Regions from separate parts of the Serratia sp. TSO36 genome, predicted to be linked through region 1. Evidence: predicted binding sites of a transcription regulator. Region 1 holds the regulator's gene; each other region holds the start of a gene.

What was found. Region 1 encodes PurR, which represses purine synthesis genes. Its sites were predicted from a motif close to CANGCAAACGTTTGCNTG; they were not measured.
Region 2: a site for PurR is predicted at 777-794, ahead of ACK3CV_RS22605 (NCS2 family permease). Genes of this name have one in related genera too.
Region 3: a site for PurR is predicted at 1,595-1,612, ahead of cvpA (colicin V production protein). Genes of this name have one in related genera too.

What each region holds. Positions count from the first base shown of each region.
Region 1 is NZ_JBJZOU010000012.1:463,973-468,482, forward strand. It holds gene punC (purine nucleoside transporter PunC) at 1-470, opposite strand, end outside; gene punR (DNA-binding transcriptional activator PunR) at 594-1,538, shown strand; gene purR (HTH-type transcriptional repressor PurR) at 1,535-2,560, opposite strand; gene cydH (cytochrome bd-I oxidase subunit CydH) at 2,885-2,974, shown strand; gene sodB (superoxide dismutase [Fe]) at 3,036-3,614, opposite strand; gene ACK3CV_RS11675 (C40 family peptidase) at 3,821-4,510, opposite strand, start outside.
Region 2 is NZ_JBJZOU010000024.1:397,900-402,409, reverse strand. It holds gene ACK3CV_RS22615 (glutathione S-transferase family protein) at 1-146, shown strand, start outside; gene ACK3CV_RS22610 (VOC family protein) at 194-601, shown strand; gene ACK3CV_RS22605 (NCS2 family permease) at 934-2,295, shown strand; gene ACK3CV_RS22600 (Na+/H+ antiporter) at 2,493-4,142, shown strand; gene ACK3CV_RS22595 (LysR family transcriptional regulator) at 4,219-4,510, opposite strand, start outside.
Region 3 is NZ_JBJZOU010000021.1:21,734-26,243, reverse strand. It holds gene folC (bifunctional tetrahydrofolate synthase/dihydrofolate synthase) at 1-697, shown strand, start outside; gene dedD (cell division protein DedD) at 698-1,435, shown strand; gene cvpA (colicin V production protein) at 1,670-2,170, shown strand; gene purF (amidophosphoribosyltransferase) at 2,192-3,709, shown strand; gene ACK3CV_RS17610 (UbiX family flavin prenyltransferase) at 3,841-4,413, shown strand.

The DNA of each region.
Region 1 (4,510 bases):
GCGTGGTTCAGCAACCAGGCGCCGAGCAGCGGCGCCAGCGCCGGCGACAGCGCTACCAGCGGCATAATGGTGGCGAACACGCGGTTGGCCTGGCCTTCGCGGTAACGGTCAACCACCAGCGCTTGCCAGATGGCGGCGGCGGCGCAGACGCCGACGGCCTGAATAAAGCGCAGGATCCAGAGCTGCACGGCGTTTTCCACCCACAGCATGCCCAGGCAGCCGAGGGCGAACAGCGTCAGCCCGATCAATAATACCGGTTTGCGGCCCAGACGGTCGGAGAGCGGCCCCCATAGCAGCTGCGCAAAGGCGAAGCCGGCCAGGAAGATGCTCAGGCTGGCGCTCACCGCGCCGGCGGAAATTTGCAGTTCTTCCCGCATGGCGCCGAAGGCGGGCAGGTACATATCGGTCGCCAGATAACCCAGCATGCTCAGGCCGGCGAGGTAGAACATAAAGCCAAAGGAATTTCGCATGGTATTTCTCGTTAATATTTTAATGTCGCAGGTTTTTAGCGCCGGCCAGTGTATCCGGCTGGATCTCTGCTTGTGAAACGGTAATATTTGCAAAGTGCTGTTAAAAAAATTGAAGGCAAGGCGATGTGGTCTGAATATTCTCTTGAAGTGGTCGATGCGGTGGCGCGCACCGGCAGTTTCAGCGCGGCGGCGCAGGAGCTGCACCGGGTGCCGTCGGCGGTCAGTTATACCGTACGGCAGCTGGAGCAATGGCTGGCGGTGCCGCTGTTTGAGCGGCGTCATCGCGATGTGGAGTTGACGCCCGCCGGCGCGCTGTTTATCAAAGATGCGCGAGTTGTTATCAAAAAAATGCTCGACACCCGCCGCCACTGTCAGCAGGTGGCCAACGGGTGGCGCGGCCAGCTGAATATTGCGGTCGACATCATCGTCAAACCGCAGCGCAGCCGCCAGCTGGTGCTGGATTTCTACCGTCATTTCCCCGACGTCGAATTGATGCTGCAACCCGAGGTGTTCAACGGCGTGTGGGATGCCTTGGTGGACGGCAGGGCGGACATGGCGATCGGCGCCACGCGCGCGGTGCCGGTCGGCGGCGGCTTCGCCTTCCGCGACATGGGTTATATGAACTGGCTGTGTGTGGCCAGCCCGCAACATCCTCTCGCGCAGTTGACGGGGCCGCTGAATGACGATCAGCTGCGGCCGTACCCTTCGCTTTGCCTGGAGGACACCTCGCGCAATCTGCCCAAGCGCGTCACCTGGACGCTGGATAACCAGCGGCGGCTGGTGGTGCCGGATTGGACTTCGGCGCTCGACTGTTTGTGCGCCGGGCTGTGCGTCGGCATGATGCCGGCGCATCGGGCGCTGCCGCGGGTGCAGCGCGGTGAGCTGACGGCGTTGCAGCTGCAGCAGCCGTTTCCCGCCAGCCCTTGCTGCCTGACCTGGCAGCAGGATAAACCGTCACCGGCGATGAGCTGGCTGCTGGCGTATCTGGGCGATGGGGAGACGCTGAATCAGGAGTGGCTGAGCGAGGTGGAACCGGAAGCCGCGCAGGCTTCCGGCGCGGGGGATTAGCGGCGGTAGTCGATGAATGGGCCGTCGGCGACCGAGCGGCGTTCGATCAGCTTCGGATGCACTTCGATCACCTGCGACTCTTCGCGTTTGCTGATAATGCGATCCAGCAGCATGGTGAAGGCCATTTCGCCCAGACGCTCTTTCGGCTGGTGAATGGTGGTCAGCGCCGGGGTGAAGTAGCGGGCGTTGCGCACGTTGTCGTAGCCGATCACGGAAATATCCTGTGGCACCCGCAGCCCCAGCTCGTCGGCCGCGCAGATGGCGCCCATCGCCATGATATCGCCGCCGCAGAATACCGCGGTCGGCCGCTGTTTTTGCGACAGGATTTGGTGCATCGCCTTGTAGCCGGACTCCGGTTCGAAGTCACCCTGGACGATCCACTCTTCGCGAATGTCGATATGCGCTTCCTGCAGCGCCTTCATAAAGCCCTGATGACGGCCGCCGCCAGTGTTGCGCGACAGCTGGCCCGGAATGGCGCCGATATCGCGGTGGCCGCGCTCGATCAGGTAACGGCCGGCCAGATAGCCGCCTTCGAACGCGTTATCGATGATGGTGTCGGTGAAGTCGCCGCGCGCGGCGCCCCAGTCCATCACCACCATCGGGATGTTGCGGTAATCTTCCAGCATGCCCAGCAGCTGATCCGGGTACTCGGAGCACATGACCAACAGGCCGTCGACGCGCTTTTGCGCCAGCATCGCCAGGTAGGCGCGCTGCTTGTCCAGATTGTTGTGCGAGTTGCACAGGATCAGGGTGTAGCCTTTGCTGTAGCAGCTGTTTTCCACCGCCTCGATCACTTCGGCAAAGTAGGGCGCTTCGCTCGAGGTGGCCAGCAGGCCGATCGACTTGGTGTGATTGACTTTCAGGCTGCGCGCCACGGCGCTCGGCGAGTAGTGCAGCTCTTTGATGGCGGCCCACACGGCCGCTTTGGTCTCTTCGGCGACGAAACGAGTCTTATTGATGACGTGCGAAACGGTGGTGGTGGAAACGCCCGCGCGTTTGGCCACATCTTTAATCGTTGCCATGTAAGGAATGACTCCTGAACTCACATGTTTACAGCATGTAAGTGTGATGTTAATCGTTTGCCTACGTAGATCCTTCTCCAGAGAAGCGAAAACTGAGTTTTTAGTGTGTTGAAGTCTTCAGCGCTTAATCAGGAGGGGCATGGATGCCGGTACGCAGTTGTGAACTGCGAATTTTGTCGCATATTGAACAAAAGTGGAAGAGGTAATCGAGATTATAAACCGGGAAATGATAACAAGATTTTATCGGCGAACTGTGGGAAAATGATTTGACGTACTAATTGTACGCCTTTTATCCTTAGGAAAGCCCATTTTAAAGGAGTTGTCATGGATACCGAATTGAAGATGTCGCTGTTCACCACCGTCTGCGCGTTGGCGGTCATTATCGCTTTCAGCTTCGTTGCCGCGTTGAACTGATTTACCCCCGGTTATAAAAAAGGCGCAGCCTGGCTGCGCCTCATCACCTCAGAACCTGCGCTTACGCCAGGTTTTCCGCTGCGAAGGTCCAGTTGACCAACGCCCAGAAGTTTTCCAGGTATTTTGGACGCGCATTGCGGTAATCGATGTAATACGCGTGTTCCCACACGTCAACGGTCAGCAGCGGTTTGTCTTCACCGGTCAGCGGGGTGGCCGCGTTGGAGGTGTTGACGATCGCCAGCGCGCCGTCCGGTTTTTTCACCAGCCAGGTCCAACCGGCACCGAAGTTTTTCACTGCGGCATCGGTAAACTGCTCTTTGAACGCAGCGAAAGAGCCGAAGGATTTGACGATCGCCGCCGCCAGTTCGCCCTGCGGTTCACCGCCGCCCTGTGGGGACAGGCAGTGCCAGTAGAAGGTGTGGTTCCACACCTGCGCGGCGTTGTTGAAGACGCCGCCGTTTGAGGTCTTGATGATCTCTTCGAGCGATTTGCCCTCGAACTCGCTGCCTTTCACCAGGTTGTTCAGGTTAACCACGTAGGTGTTGTGGTGTTTGCCGTAGTGGTATTCCAGGGTCTCGGCGGAGATGTGCGGCTCGAGCGCGTTTTTCTCATACGGTAATGCAGGTAATTCAAACGACATTGCTTCCTCCTTTACAGCGCCACTCTTTTTCCTTTTTCCGCCGGAGCGGGAGCCGAATGGGCCGTTTTTTATTGTGGTCTTTCAATCTTAACAATTTTCATCATAAAAAACAGGAAGAAAAGCGAGAAATGCGCGTGAGGCGGTGTGAGGGGCGATAGCTTGAGCAGGCGGTTGCGACCGGTGCCGCAACCGCGCAGAGCAGGGAATTAACGAATGGTTTTCGGCGTTACTACGCGGCGCGCGCCGATGTAGTGGTTTTGCCAATAGTCGTTGTCGAGCTGGCTGATGCGGATCTCTTCGCCGGTGCGCGGCGACTGGATGAATTTGCCGTTGCCGAGATAAACGCCGACATGATCCGCCACGCCGCGGTTGTTGATGCGGAAGAACACCAGATCGCCACTTTCCAGTTCGCTTTTCTTGATCGGCGCCGCGTCGCGCAGGTGGTACATCTCGTTGGCGGTGCGCGGCATCTTGATTTTTACCACGTCTTTATAGGCGTAATAGATAAGGCCGCTGCAGTCGAAACCGGTGCGCGGCGAGCTGCCGCCCCAGCGGTAAGGTTTGCCCATCTGGCCCATCAGCTTGGCCATCGCGGTCTGCTTGGCATGCTGATAGCGTTTTTTGTGCGCCGGGCTGAGTTTCAACGGTTTTTCATCACGCGCCAGCTTGGCGGTGGCCATACCGGCTTCGCGGTGGCGGCCGTAGCCTTTTTTGTAGCCCTTTTTCGGCGGGGTGACTTTAATCTTGGCGGTTTTCTGCGCTTTGGCCTTGGGTTTGGCGCTGGCGATCTTTTTCGCGCTTTTCTCGCTTTTCGCCTTGGCGGTCTTGGTTTTTTTCGCGGGGGCCGTCACTTTGGCTTTTTTAGCGGTTTTGTCCGCTTTCTTTTTTCTGCGGTC
Region 2 (4,510 bases), on a different contig from region 1:
AGATGAGCTTCCCGCTGGAGGCGATGGCGGCGCGCGGCGCGTTGGATGATTGCCCGAAACTGCGCGGCTTTCTGCAGCGCATTCACGCCCGGCCCGCCTACCAGCGGGCGTTGGAGCAGGGCGGCCCTTACGACCTGCTGAGTTAACCGGATGGGCTATACTCGATGGGGTCATTCTTCATCGGAGGTAGCCCATGGCTACGCAAATCTTCGTTAATCTGCCCGTACGCGATCTGCCCGCCTCGATGGCTTTTTTCACCCGCCTGGGTTTCACTTTCAACCCGCAATTTACCGATGACACCGCCGCGTGCATGGTGGTCAGCGACACGATTTACGTGATGCTGCTGACCCATGACAAATTCAGGGTGTTTACCCCGAACCCGATCGGCGACGCCAAACAGGCCACCGAAGTGCTGGTGTGCCTGTCGCAGCCCAGCCGGGCGGCGGTGGACGAACTGGTGCGCAAGGCGGTCGCCGGCGGCGGCAACACCTACCACCCGCCGCGGGACTACGGCGTGATGTACGGCCACGGTTTTCAGGATCTGGACGGCCATATCTGGGAATTGATGTATATGGATCCCGCTGCGGCGCAGGCGCAATAACCCTGCCGCGACGGCGTTCGCCGGGGCGCTCGTCGCCCCGGTTTTATCGTGCAGGCGCCATTTCCGCCGCTTTCTGCATAAATTGCCGCGATCTTTAGTTGATTAGACGCTAGGGAAGGCAGGATAATCGTTTGCCTTGAATAAACCACCATAAATCACCCGTACCGCGCGCTGCGAGTTAAACGTTTGCCTTGGTGCGCATCGCCGTTGGCGCTGCGACGGAAGGGCACGGATGCGGAACGTGACGTAAACGATTACGTGACGATCGGGCGCGGGCGAGATTACAGGCCTGCTGCGACGGGCCGATTCATGAAACACAGGGGAAGTAACCTATGTCGAACTCTCAAGCGAACCACGCCGCAAAACCAACCGGCGGGCTTGATGGCTATTTTAAAATTTCCGCGCGCGGCAGCAGCGTGCGCCAGGAGGTGGTGGCGGGGCTGACCACCTTCCTGGCGATGGTGTACTCGGTGATCGTGGTGCCGAGCATGCTGGGCAAAGCGGGCTTCCCGCCGGCGGCGGTGTTTGTCTCCACTTGCCTGGTGGCCGGTCTGGGCTCGCTGCTGATGGGGCTGTGGGCTAACCTGCCGATGGCGATCGGCTGTGCGATCTCGTTGACCGCCTTCACCGCCTTCAGCCTGGTGCTGGGCCAGCACATCAGCATTCCGGTGGCGCTGGGCGCGGTGTTCCTGATGGGCGTACTGTTTACCGTCATCTCGGTCACCGGTATCCGCGCCTGGATCCTGCGCAACCTGCCGATGGGCGTGGCGCACGGCACCGGCATCGGTATCGGTCTGTTCCTGCTGCTGATCGCCGCCAACGGCGTCGGCCTGGTGGTGAAGAATCCGCTGGATGGCCTGCCGGTGGCGCTCGGCGCGTTCACCTCCTTCCCGGTGGTAATGACGCTGGTGGGCCTGGCGGTGATCTTCGGCCTGGAAAAACTGCGCGTGCCCGGCGGCATTTTGCTGGTGATCATCGCCATTTCCATCATCGGCCTGATCTTCGACCCGGCGGTGAAATACCAGGGGCTGTTCGCCATGCCGAGCCTGGCGGACGCGGACGGCAAATCGTTGATCTTCAGCCTGGATATCATGGGCGCGTTGCAGCCGGTGGTGTTGCCGAGCGTGCTGGCGCTGGTGATGACCGCAGTGTTCGACGCCACCGGCACCATCCGCGCGGTGGCCGGGCAGGCCAACCTGCTGGATAAAGACGGGCAGATCATCAACGGCGGCAAGGCGCTGACCTCGGATTCCCTGAGTAGCATCTTCTCCGGCCTGGTGGGCGCCGCGCCCGCCGCGGTCTACATCGAATCCGCCGCCGGCACCGCCGCGGGCGGCAAGACCGGCCTGACCGCCACCGTGGTCGGCATTCTGTTCCTGCTGATCCTGTTCCTGTCGCCGCTGGCCTATCTGGTGCCGGTCTATGCCACCGCACCGGCGCTGATGTACGTCGGCCTGCTGATGCTGAGCAACGTCACCAAGCTGGACTTCAACGACTTCGTCGACGCGATGGCCGGCCTGCTGTGCGCGGTGTTCATCGTGCTGACCTGCAACATCGTTACCGGCATCATGCTGGGCTTCAGTTCGCTGGTCATCGGCCGCATCTTCTCCGGCGAATGGCGCAAGCTGAACATCGGCACCGTGCTGATCGCCGTGGCGCTGGTGGCGTTCTACGCCGGCGGCTGGGCGATTTAAGCCCCTCGGGTTTCCCTCGCCCGATGGGCGGGGGAAGCTGTCACGGCATTTCCCTTCTTAAGATAAGTCTTCTTCTGCTCTGCACCGCGTTTTGAAAGGCACAACAAGCTTTAACGGCTGTAAAAAAAGTGATCTACTATCGGGACCAACGCAGGCCCTGAGCCGATGTCGTCTGAATCGTAGAGTCTAAGGAAAGCATGGAAATCTTTTTTACAATCCTCATTTTGATCCTGGTGGTCTCCCTGTCCGGGGTGGTGACGCGCATGTTGCCGTTCCAGGTGCCGCTGCCGCTGATGCAAATCGCCATCGGGGCTCTGTTGGCCTGGCCGCATTTCGGGCTGCACGTCGACTTTGATCCCGAACTGTTCCTGGTGCTGTTCATTCCGCCGCTGCTGTTCGCCGACGGCTGGAAAACGCCGACGCGCGAATTCCTGCACCACGGGCGTGAAATTCTCGGCCTGGCGCTGGTGCTGGTGCTGATCACCGTGGTCGGCGTCGGCTATCTGATCTACGCCATGGTGCCGGGCATTCCGCTGGTGGCGGCCTTCGCGTTGGCGGCGGTGCTGTCGCCGACCGATGCCGTGGCGCTGTCCGGCATCGTCGGCAAAGGGCGCATTCCCAAGCCGATCATGGGCGTGCTCGAGGGCGAGGCGCTGATGAATGACGCGTCCGGCCTGGTGTCGCTCAAGTTCGCCATCGCGGTGGCGATGGGCACCATGGTGTTCACCGTGGGCGGCGCGACCCTCGAATTCCTCAAAGTGGCGATCGGCGGCCTGCTGGCCGGCGTGGCGGTCACCTGGACCTACAGTAAATCGCTGCGGGTGATGAGCCGCTGGAGCGGCGACGATCCGGCGACCCAGATCGTGTTCCTGCTACTGCTGCCGTTCGCTTCTTACCTGATCGCCGAACATATCGGCGTTTCCGGCATCCTGGCGGCGGTAGCGGCGGGGATGACCATCAGCCAGTCCGGCGTGATCCGCAACGCGCCGTTGGCGATGCGCCTGCGCGCCAACAGCGTGTGGGCGATGCTGGAATTCGTGTTCAACGGCATGGTATTCATCATGTTGGGCCTGCAGCTGCCGGGCATTCTTGAGACCTCCATCCTGCAGGCGGAGCTGGATCCGACCATCCAGACCTGGTACCTGTTCGCCGACGTGGCCACCATCTACGCCGCGCTGCTGGTGCTGCGTTTCACCTGGCTGTGGGTAATGAAGAAGGCCAGCAACCGCTTTATGAAAAAGCGCCCGCTGCAGTTCGGCGACTACAGCACGCGTGAGCTGTGGGTGGCGTCGTTCGCCGGGGTGCGCGGGGCGATTACCCTGGCCGGTGTGCTGTCGATACCGCTGTTGCTGAGCGACGGCACCGCCTTCCCGGCGCGCTATCAGCTGGTGTTTATCGCCGCCGGGGTGATCCTGCTGTCGTTGATCGTCGGCGTGCTGGCATTGCCGCTGCTGCTGCGCGGCGTGCAGGTGGCCGACAAGAGCGCCAGCAAGCAGGAAGAACGCATGGCGATCGCCATGGCGGCCGAAGTGGCGATCGAGAGCGTGAATAAAATGGAAGAGCGCCTGGTTGCCGATACCGAAGAGAACCTCGATCCGCAGGTGTTGAAAGAGGTCAGCTCGCGGGTGACGGGCATGCTGCGGCGGCGTATCGCCTCGAAAGACGACATCGAGAATGCGCTGGCGATGGAAAACCTCGAGCGGCGTTTCCGCCTGACGGCGCTGCGTGCCGAACGCGGCGAGCTGTACCATCTGCGCGCCACGCAGAAAATCAGCAACGAGACGCTGCAAAAACTGCTGCACGATCTCGACTTGCTCGAGGCGCTGCTGATCGAGCGCGAAGGGTAAGCTTCAGAAGAGGAATAAACGTTTTTCCTCTCTATTTCTGTCCCGAAGGGCCGCCTGTGCGGCCCTTGTTTTTTGGCTACTTGAGCGGCGGCCAGTAGTCGCGGCAGCAGGCGATCCAGGCCTGCGCGCTGTGCGACAGGTAGCTGCCCTGGCGCCAGATCAGGCCGATTTTCCACTCCATGCGTGGCTCCAGCGGCAGCCAGACCAGGTTTTCCTTGTCCAGCCAGCGGCAGACCGGCTCCGGCAGCATGGCGATGCCCACGCCGGCCTGCACCATCGAGGCGAGAAAGTCCCATTGGCCGCTGCGCACCGCGATTTGCGGTTCAAAACCGGCCTGGCGAAACGCCTTCATCAGCATCTTGTACAGC
Region 3 (4,510 bases), on a different contig from region 1:
CATTTTCCGCAGCGGCAAGCCGGCGGTGGTGGGCGAACCCGACATGCCGGAGAGCATTCGTCAGGTTGCCGAAACGCTGGGCGCGCCGCTGTATCGCCGCGGCGAAGCCTGGAGCTTCAGCGAGCAGGGCGATCGCTGGCAGTGGCAGGGCGGCGACACGCTGCTGACCGATCTGCCGACGCCGAACGTGCCGCTGGCCAACGCCGCTACCGCGCTGGCGGCGCTGAACTGCTCCCCGCTGGAAATCGACGAACGCGCGATCTTCACCGGGCTGCAGCAGGCGACGCTGCCGGGGCGTTTCCAGATCGTGCGGCGGGAGCCGACGCTGATCCTCGACGTGGCGCACAACCCGCACGCCGCCGGCTATCTGGCCGGGCGTCTGGCCAAACTGCCGCGCGACGGCGGCAAGGTGCGCGCGGTGGTGGGCATGCTGTCGGACAAGGATATCGCCGGCACGCTGGCCTGCCTGAGCGAGCAGGTGGATAAATGGTACTGCGCGCCGCTGGACGGGCCGCGCGGCGCCAGCGTCGAACAGCTGGCGCAACATCTGAAGGAACCGCGCCGCTTTAATGATGTCGAAACTGCCTGGCGGCAGGCTATGCAGGATGCTGATAAACAGGATATTGTGATCGTCTGTGGATCGTTCCACACCGTGGCGCAGGTGATGGCGGCGTTAGACGAGATGCGGGGAGTGTGAGTGGCGAGTAAATTTCAGAACCGACTGGTTGGAACCGTGATTCTGGTGGCGCTGGGGGTGATCATCCTGCCAGGGTTGCTGGACGGCAAAAAGAAGCATTACGAGGATGAATTTGCGGCCATTCCGTTGGTGCCGAAACCGGGCGATGTCGAAGAGAACGACGTGCTGCCGCCGGTGACGCAACCGCTGCCGGCGCAGCCGCCGGAAGGGGCGGGCGCGCTGGTCGAGCAGCAGGCGGCCAATGAAGCGGCGGCGCAACAGGCGGTGCGGCAGAGCGCTCAGCAGCCGACGCAGGTGGCGCCGCCGCCGGTCGAGACGCGTCCTCAGCCGGTGCCGCAGCCCAAGCCGAAACCGGTGGAAACCAAACCGGTGGAAGTGAAACCGAAACCGGCACCGCAACCGAAGCCGGTGGAAGTGAAGCCGGTGCCGAAGCCGGAGCCGACGCCGAAACCTGAGCCGGCGCCGCAGCCGAAACCGGCGGAAGAAAAAGCGCCGGCCGGGCAAGCCTACGTCGTGCAGCTCGGGGCGCTGAAAAACGCCGCCAAGGCGAACGAGATTGTCGCCTCGCTGCGCCTCTCGGGCTACCGCGCCTTTACCGTGCCGTCAACGCCGGTGCAGGGGCAGATAACCCGCATCTACGTCGGCCCGGACGCCTCCAGGCAGAAGCTGCAGGCGGCGTTGCCGTCGCTGAACTCGATCAGCGGGCTGAGCGGGCAGGTGAAGCCGTACGGCCGTTAAACCCCGCAGGGGCGCAGCACGATGCGCCCCTGAATGAAGGAGTGGTGGAGAGAAAGCGAGAAAAACCGCGCCTTTTACAGGCGAAATCACCTATGTAGGCGCGGCGATTGGGAATTTTTTGATCGCCGCTTTTTATTTGTAACGTGGTAGGAAATCCCCTACGCAAACGTTTTCTTTTTCTGTTAGAATTCGCCGCGAATTGGATGCAGGGGCGATTCATCATTGGAATAGTTCATGGTCTGGATTGATTACGTCATTATAGCGGTAATTGGATTTTCGGCTCTGGTGAGCCTGATCCGAGGGTTTGTTCGCGAAGCATTGTCACTTGTGACATGGGGATGTGCGTTTTTTGTTGCCAGCCATTTCTACTCTTACCTTGCGGTCTATTTCACTCGTTTTGAAGATGAACTGGTGCGAAACGGCATCGCGATCGCGATTTTGTTCATCGCGACCTTGATCGTAGGGGCTATTGTTAACTATGTGATTAGCTCACTGGTAGAGAAAACCGGGTTGTCGGGCACCGATCGGGTGCTGGGCATCTGCTTCGGCGCGCTGCGCGGAGTATTGATCGTCGCGGCGATCCTGTTCTTCCTGGATACCTTTACCGGCTTTTCACAGAGTGCCGACTGGAAACAGTCGCAGCTCATTCCCCAGTTCAGTTACGTCATCAGGTGGTTCTTTGACTACCTGCAGAGCACGTCGAGTTTCTTGCCGACCCAATTGCCGGGACGGTAGCGCTGATGAGGAAAAGACAACATGTGCGGTATTGTCGGTATCGCCGGTTTCATGCCGGTAAACCAGTCGATTTATGATGCGCTGACGGTGCTTCAGCACCGTGGCCAGGATGCCGCAGGCATCGTCACCATTGACGCCCACAACGGGTTCCGTTTGCGTAAAGCCAACGGCCTGGTGAAGGATGTGTTTGAGGCGCGCCATATGCAACGCTTGCAGGGCAACATGGGTATTGGCCATGTGCGTTACCCGACGGCCGGCAGCTCGAGCGCCTCTGAGGCCCAGCCTTTCTACGTCAACTCGCCGTTCGGCATTACGCTGGCCCACAATGGCAACCTGACCAACGCCCATGAGCTGCGCCAAAAGCTGTTCGAAAGTGGCCGCCGCCATGTCAACACCACCTCCGACTCGGAAATCCTGCTGAACGTGCTGGCCAGCGAGTTGGACCGTTTCCCGCACTACCCGCTGGAGGCCGACAACATCTTTACCGCGGTCGCCGCCATGCATCAGCAACTGCGCGGCGCTTACGCCTGCGTGGCGATGATCATCGGCCACGGTCTGCTGGCGTTCCGCGATCCGAACGGCATTCGCCCGCTGGTGATCGGCAAGCGCACGCTGGAGGATGGCCGCAGTGAGTACATGGTGGCTTCCGAGAGCGTGGCGCTGGATACCCTGGGCTTTGAATTCCTGCGCGACGTGGCGCCGGGCGAAGCGGTGTATATCACCACCAAGGGCCAGCTGTTCACCCGCCAGTGCGCAGAGAACCCGAAAACCAATCCGTGCCTGTTCGAATACGTCTATTTCGCGCGCCCGGACTCCTTTATGGACAAGATCTCGGTCTACAGCGCCCGCGTGCGCATGGGCCAGAAGCTGGGCGAGAAGATTGCCCGCGAGTGGGAAGATCTGGACATCGACGTGGTGATCCCGATTCCGGAAACCTCCTGCGACATCGCGCTGGAGATCGCGCGCATTCTCGAGAAGCCCTACCGCCAGGGCTTTGTGAAGAACCGCTACGTCGGCCGCACCTTCATCATGCCGGGCCAGCAGGCGCGTCGTCAGTCGGTGCGCCGCAAGCTGAACGCCAATCGCGCCGAGTTCCGCGACAAGAACGTGCTGCTGGTGGATGACTCCATCGTGCGCGGCACCACGTCGGAACAGATCGTCGAAATGGCGCGCGAAGCGGGCGCCAAGCGGGTGTACCTGGCTTCCGCCGCGCCGGAAGTGCGTTTCCCGAACGTTTACGGCATCGACATGCCGAGCGCCAACGAACTGATCGCCCACGGGCGCGAAGTGGATGAAATCCGCCAGATTATCGGCGCCGATGGGCTGATCTTCCAGGACCTCGACGATCTGATCGAAGCGGTGCGCGAAGAGAACCCGGACATCACCCAGTTCGAATGCTCGGTGTTCAACGGCATCTACGTGACCAAAGACGTCGATCAAAGCTATCTGGAATACCTGGAGTCGCTGCGCAACGACGACGCCAAGGCGCTGCGGGTGCAAACCGAAGCGGAAAATCTGGAACTGCATAACGAAGGCTAACCGCCTGCGTTGATCCATCAGGGTGCATCGCCGCGTCTGCGGCGGTGCGCCTTGCTCCTCTGACTTGCTTATCCCTCGCCATTGCGGCAAAGTCTGCCTGATCTTACTTTTTACGGCAGAGGCCATTTTCCATGAAACGACTCATCATCGGCATTTCCGGCGCCAGCGGCGCCATCTACGGCGTGCGCCTGTTACAGGTTTTGCGCGACGTCGCAGAGGTGGAAACCCATCTGGTGATGAGCAACGCGGCAAGACAAACGCTGGCGCTGGAAACGCCGTACAGCCTGCGGGAAGTGCAGGCGCTGGCCGACGTGGTGCACGATGCGCGCGACATCGCCGCCGGCATTTCCTCCGGCTCCTTCAAAACCCTGGGCATGGCGATTTTACCTTGCTCAGTCAAAACCCTGTCCGGCATCGTCAACAGTTACAGCGACGGGCTGCTGACTCGCGCCGCCGACGTGGTGCTCAAAGAGCGCCGCCGTTTGGTGCTGTGCGTGCGGGAAACGCCGCTGCATTTGGGTCACCTGCGGTTGATGACCCAGGCGGCGGAGATGGGGGCGGTGATCATGCCGCCGGTGCCGGCGTTTTATCACCAGCCGAAAAGCGTGGAAGACATCATCGATCAGACCGTCAATCGGGTGATCGATCAGTTTGATATCGAACTGCCTGCCGATCTGTTCACCCGTTGGCAGGGCGTCAGTTAACATTTTCATCCCCAAATTGGCACATTTGTGCAACACCGCACTGAATTAGGGCGGCGCATGCACCATAATGATCCTACTTCATCACGTTCACTGTTTC